DNA from 2 places in the Micromonospora eburnea genome. Region 1 is predicted to be linked to the other one. Evidence: predicted binding sites of a transcription regulator. Region 1 holds the regulator's gene; the other holds the start of a gene.
What was found. The regulator HrcA, encoded in region 1, represses chaperone genes, less so after heat shock. The targets are predictions, from matches to a motif close to GGTTNGCACNCTCNNNNNGAGNGTGCNAACC.
Positions count from the first base shown of each region.

Region 2: a site for HrcA is predicted at 2,127-2,157, ahead of groES (co-chaperone GroES). Genes of this name have one in related genera too.

Region 1 covers NZ_FMHY01000002.1:5,754,040-5,757,245, forward strand. The annotation lists gene dnaJ (molecular chaperone DnaJ) at 1-1,014, opposite strand, end outside; gene hrcA (heat-inducible transcriptional repressor HrcA) at 1,089-2,111, opposite strand; gene GA0070604_RS24865 (DUF4870 domain-containing protein) at 2,368-2,943, shown strand; gene hemW (radical SAM family heme chaperone HemW) at 2,981-3,206, opposite strand, start outside.
Region 2 covers NZ_FMHY01000002.1:6,357,176-6,360,381, forward strand. The annotation lists gene groL (chaperonin GroEL) at 1-1,608, opposite strand, end outside; gene groES (co-chaperone GroES) at 1,679-1,993, opposite strand; gene GA0070604_RS27590 (THUMP-like domain-containing protein) at 2,276-3,206, shown strand, end outside.

The DNA.
Region 1 (3,206 bases):
CGTCGGGGTACGCACGTCCAGGTGGACGTAGAGGTCGCCCCGACCGGTGCCGCGCAGGTGCGGTACGCCCCGGGCGCGCAGCCGCAGCGTGCTGCCCGGCTGGGTGCCCGGCTTGACGTCGACCGTCTCCTCGCTGTCCAGCGTCTTGATGGTGAGCCGGGTGCCGAGCGCGGCGGCGGTCATCGGCACGGTGACCCGGCAGTGCAGGTCGTCGCCCTTGCGCGAATAGACGTCGTGCGGCCGCTCGTGGATCTCCACGTAGAGGTCGCCGGCCGTGCCGCCGCCGGGGCCGACCTCGCCCTGCTGGGCCAGCCGGATCCGCATGCCGTCCTCGACGCCCGCCGGAATCTTGACGGTGAGCGAGCGGCGGGTCCGCACCCGGCCGTCACCGGCACAGGTCGGGCAGGGGTGCGGGATGGTGGTGCCGTAGCCCTGGCAGACCGTGCACGGCCGGGCGGAGACCACCTGGCCGAGGAAGGTCCGCTGCACCGACTGCACCTCGCCCCGGCCCCCGCACGCCTCGCAGGTGGCGAGGTGGGTGCCCGCCGCGGTGCCCGCGCCCGAGCAGGTGGTGCAGAGCACGGCGGTGTCGACCGTGATCGGGGCCTCGACGCCGAACGCCGTCTCGTTGAGGTCCAGTTCCAGCCGCAGGATCGCGTCCGCGCCCGGCCGGGTACGCGGACGCGGGCCACGCGCACCGCCGGCGGCGCCGCCGAAGAACGCGTCCATGATGTCCTGGAACCCGACGAACGGGCCGGCGCCACCCGGACCGCCCGGCCCGGCGCCCCCGCCGCCCGGTGCCAACGGGTCGCCGCCCAGGTCGACGATCTGCCGTTTCCGGTCGTCCGAGAGGACCTCGTACGCGGCGTTGATGTCCTTGAACTTCTCCTGTGCCTCCGGATCCGGATTGACGTCCGGGTGGAACTGCCGCGCCAGCTTGCGGTAGGCGCGCTTGATCTCGTCGTCGGAGGCTTCCCGGCTGACGCCGAGAATGCCGTAGTAGTCCCTGGCCACTGCGTTCGGTGTCCTCATGTTCGTCTCGCGTTGCGCCGGTCGCCGGCCTCAGGCCGGCCGTCGCCCCTGACTGGTCAGTTCTGGGCCAGCAGCTCGCCCACGTAGCGTGCCACGGCCCGCACCGTGGCGATGGTGCCGGGGTAGTCCATCCGGGTCGGCCCGAGCACCCCCAGGCCGCCGACGATGGTGCTACCCGGGCCGTACCCGGTGCTGACGACCGAGGCGGCCCGCAGATTGTCGATCTCGTTCTCGTCGCCGATCAGCACCCGGGTGGTGCTCGGCTCGGTCTCGCCGATGAGCTTGAGCAGCACGACCTGCTCCTCGAGCGCCTCGAGGACGGGCCGCAGGGTGCCCTGGAAGTCGAGCAGGCCGCCCCGGGTGAGGTTGGCCGTGCCGGCCAGCGCGATGCGTTCCTCGTGTCGCTCGACCAGCGTCTCCAGCAGCACGCTGGAGAGCGTGGCCATGGCCGGCCGCAGCTGCGGCGAGGACTCGTCCACCAGCGCCTGGACCAGCGGCGGCGTGTCCGACAGCCGGGTGCCGACCAACTTTTCGTTGACCAGCCGGCGCAGGTCGGTGACCTCCTCGACCGAGGTCGGCCCGGGCAGCTCGACCAGCCGCTGCTCGACCCGTCCGGTGTCGGCGATCATGACCAGCATCAGCCGGGTGGTGGAGATCGGCACCAGTTCCAGGTGGCGCACCTTGGAGCGGGCCAGGCTCGGGTACTGCACCACGGCCACCTGCCGGGTGAGCTGGGCCAGCAGTCGCACCGTGCGGTGCACCACGTCGTCCAGGTCGACCGCGCCGGCCAGGAAGCGCTCGATGGCCCGGCGCTCGGCCGGGCTGAGCGGCTTGACCCGGGAGAGTCGGTCGACGAAGAGCCGGTAGCCACGGTCGGTGGGCACCCGGCCGGCGCTGGTGTGCGGCTGCCGGATGTAGCCCTCGTCCTCCAGTACGGCCATGTCGTTGCGGACGGTGGCCGGGGAGACGCCGAGTTGGTGGCGCTCGACCAGGGACTTGCTGCCGACCGGCTCCTGCGTGGCGACGTAGTCCTCGACGATCGCGCGGAGCACGGCGAGCTTGCGGTCGTCGAGACCCATCTCCCCACCTCCTGACGCACCTCGGCCCGCCCGGCGTGCGGCAGCACCTGTTCGGGCAGGCGACCCGCGGCACCGGTCGAGCGTCTGGCACTCGACTGTAGCGAGTGCCAGTCTACGTCGGCGCGCCCACCGACGCGATGATCAGTGACGGACCCCGGGTGCGGCCCGCCGCACACTTCGCCAGAGCCGAACAGTCGGACATCCGGGTCGGTGTCGGTCTGGTGCATCCTTGCGAACGGGACCTAACGTGACGTCCATGACTGAACCACCTCGCCCTCCCGGAGCGGGGGACCCCGGCGCCCAGCCGCCGGGCGAGACCCCGCCGTCGGCACCATACGGCTCGCCCTCGGCGAACGAGCCCACCGCACCAATGTCCGGCGCACCCGGCGGCGCCGGCTATCCCCCTCCCGGTGGCTATCCGCCGCCGGGCGGCTACCCACCCCCGGGCGGCTACCCCCCACCTGGCGGCTATCCCCCGCCCGGTGGCTACGCCAGCAGCGATGACAAGACCTGGGCGCTCGTGGCGCACTTCGGCGGCGCGGCCGGCGCGCTGATCAGCTTCGGCCCGCTGGGTTTCGTCGGTCCGCTCGTCGCCTACCTGGCCCGCGGCCAGCAGTCCCCGGCCGTCCGGGCGCACGCCCTGGCCGCGCTGAACTTCCAGATCCTCTGGTCGATCATCGCGTTCGTGCTGCTCTTCGTGAGCTGGTGCCTGCTCTTCCTGCCCAGCATCGCGGTGGTGGTGATCCAGATCCTGTTCGGGATCATCGCCGGCATGCGGGCCAACGAGGGGCAGCTCTACCGCTATCCGATGTCCGCCAGCTTCATCAAGTGATCAGGACCCGGCCGGCCGGCGGCCGGCCGGGTCCCGGTCAGGGCAGCAGGTCGCGGACCACCGCGTCGGCCAGCAGCCGGCCGCGCAGGGTGAGCACCGCCCGGCCTTCGGCGTACCCGTCGGCGGTCAGCAGACCGTCGGCCAGCGCCCGCCGCGCGCCGGCCCGGCCCACCTCGTCGAGCGCGTCCAACGGCAGGCCGGCGGCGAGCCGCAGCCGCAGCATCACGTCCTCCATGTGTGCCTCGTCGGGGGTGAGCACCTCC
Region 2 (3,206 bases), 600 kb from region 1:
GTGGCCGTGGCCACCGGCGGCGGCCGGCTCGGCCTTCTCCGGCTTCTCCACCACCAGGCTCTCGGTGGTGAGCAGCAGGCCGGCGATCGAGGCGGCGTTGGTGACCGCGTTGCGGGTCACCTTCACCGGGTCGAGGATGCCGGACTTGACCAGGTCGACGTACTCGCCGACGGCGGCGTCGAGGCCGTTGCCCCACTCCTGGCCGGCGACCTTCTGCACCACCACGTAGCCGTCGTGGCCGGCGTTCTGGGCGATCCAGCGCAGCGGCTCGACCAGCGCCTTGCGCACGATCGAGACGCCGACCTTCTCGTCACCGGTCATACCCAGGTCGTCGTCGAGCACCGGCAGGATCTGGGCCAGGGCGGCGCCGCCACCCGGGACCGTACCCTCCTCGACCGCGGCCTTGGTCGCGGCGATGGCGTCCTCGATGCGGTGCTTGCGCTCCTTCATCTCGACCTCGGTGGCCGCGCCGACCTTGATCACGGCGATGCCACCGGAGAGCTTCGCCAGCCGCTCGGCCAGCTTCTCCCGGTCCCACTCGGAGTCCGAGGCCTCGATCTCCTTGCGGATCTGGGCGACCCGGTCGGCGACCTCACTCGCCTGGCCGGCACCGTCGACGATGGTGGTGTTCTCCTTGTCCACCACCACGCGGCGGGCGGTGCCGAGCACCTCCAGGCCGACCTGGTCGAGCTTGTAGCCCAGCTCGGGGGCGACCAGCTCGGCACCGGTCAGGATCGCCATGTCCTGGAGCATCGCCTTACGGCGGTCGCCGAAGCCGGGGGCCTTGACCGCGCAGACCTTGAGGGTCTTGCGGATCGCGTTGACCACCAGCGTCGACAGCGCCTGGCCCTCGACGTCCTCGGCGATGATCAGCAGCGGCTTGTTGTTCTGGAGGACCTTCTCCAGCAGCGGCAGCAGCTCCTCGATCGCCGAGATCTTCTGCGTGGTGATCAGGATGTACGGGTCCTCCAGGACCGCCTCCTGCCCCTCCACGTCGGTGACGAAGTTCGGCGAGATGAAGCCCTTGTCGAACTGGAGGCCCTCGGTCACGTCCAGCTCGGTGACGAGCGCGGAGCCCTCCTCGACGGTGATGACGCCGTCGCGGCCGACCTTCTCCATCGCCTCGGCGATCAGCTCGCCGATGGTGGCGTCCTGCGCGGAGATCGTCGCGACGTGCGCGATCGACTCCTTGTCGGCGACCTCGACGGCCTTGTCGAGCAGCGCCTCGGAGACCTTCCGGGCCGCCGCGTCGATGCCCCGCTTGAGGCCGGTCGGGTTGGCCCCGGCGGCCACGTTGCGCAGGCCCTCGCGGACCATCGCCTGGGCCAGCACGGTCGCGGTGGTGGTCCCGTCGCCGGCGACATCGTTGGTCTTGGTCGCCACCTCCTTGACCAGCTGCGCGCCGAGGTTCTCGTACGGGTTGGTGAGCTCGATCTCCTTGGCGATGGTCACGCCGTCGTTGGTGATCGTGGGCGCACCGAACTTCTTGTCCAGGACGACGTTGCGCCCGCGCGGGCCGAGGGTGACCTTGACCGCGTCGGCGAGGGCGTTGACGCCGTGCTCCAGCAGGTGCCGGGCGTCGTCCGAGAAGCTGAGGATCTTCGCCATCAGTATCCCTTCGAAGCGACGTTGCCCCGGCCCGGCGAGCCGGACCGGGGCAACGACACTGATCGGTTGCTTACTTCTCGATGACCGCGAGGACGTCGCGGGCGGAGAGCACCAGGTACTCCTCGCCGGCGTACTTGACCTCGGTGCCGCCGTACTTCGAGTACAGAACGGTGTCGCCGACCTTCACGTCGAGCGGCACGCGGTTACCCTTGTCGTCGATCCGGCCCGGGCCGACAGCGAGGACGGTGCCCTCCTGCGGCTTCTCCTTGGCGGTGTCGGGGATCACGATGCCCGACGCCGTGGTGGTCTCAGCCTCGTTCGCCTGGACCACGATCCGGTCCTCGAGCGGCTTGATCGCAACCTTGGTCGCGGTAGTCACGGGCATACCCTCCTGGGGTACTGGTTTCGTTGCCGGTCGGCGTGCCGACCGGCGTCAATCTGCCACATGCCACCGGGCGGGGCCGTCGTCGCGGGTGCCGGTCCGCCTGGCGTTCAACCCCCGGACACCTGGGCCCGGGCGTTGGCACCCTCAGGGTGAGAGTGCTAATCGCAGGTTATGCCTCGGCTAGCACTCCGTCAAGGAGAGTGCCAACGTGTCGCGCTCGGCCGCGATGATTCACGCCAACCCCCGCCGCCCAGGTGCCAGGCCGGCCGTGACAATGGCCGGGTGGATCTCGACCAGCTCGCCGCCCTGCGTACCCCCGAGGGGTCGGCCGCGCTCGCGGCGGCCGCCGAGGTCGCCGGCGGCGATCCGCTGGCCGCGGCGGCCCGGCTCCGCGCGGCCGGAGTCCCGGCCGGGCTGGCCGCCGCCGCGCTCACCCAGGCCGAGCTGCGCCGCCGGGCGGCCGGCAAGTTCGGGCCGGAGGCCGCCGGCATGTTCCTCACCCGCCCCGGGCTGGAGCAGGCCACCCGCCGGGTGGTCGCCGACCGGCGGGCCGCACGGCTGCGCGCCGCCGGGGTCCGTACCCTCGCCGACCTGGGCTGCGGTCTCGGCGCGGACGCGCTCGCCGCCGCCCGCGCCGGCATCCGGGTGTACGGGGTGGAGGCCGACCCGGTGACCGCCGCGATGGCCGCCGCGAACGCCGAGGCGGTTGGGCTGGCCGAATTGTTCACCGTGGAGTGCGGGGACGCGACGGCGTTCGACGTCACCCGGGTCGAGGCGGTCTTCTGCGACCCGGCTCGCCGGGCGGCCGGCACCGGCCGCCGGATCTTCGACCCGAACGCCTACTCGCCGCCCTGGGACTTCGTCACCGGGCTGGCCGAGCGGGTACCGCGCACCGTGGTCAAGGTGGCCCCGGGACTGGACCACGCGCTGATCCCGGCCGGCGCCGAGGCCGAGTGGGTCAGCGTCGCCGGCGACCTGGTCGAGGCCGCCCTCTGGTGCGGCGCGCTGGCCGAGGTCCCCCGCCGCGCCACGCTGTGCAAGGAAGGGCCCCCTGTTAACGCCTCCGGTAGAGCAGGGGCCCCCTGCAATCAGCTCACCGGCAGCGGCAACGCCGAGGCGACCGTCGGAGCCGTCCGGCGGTATGTGTACGACCCGGACCCGGCAGTGGTCCGCGCGCACCTGGTCGCCGAGCTGGCCGCGGAACTGGACGCGA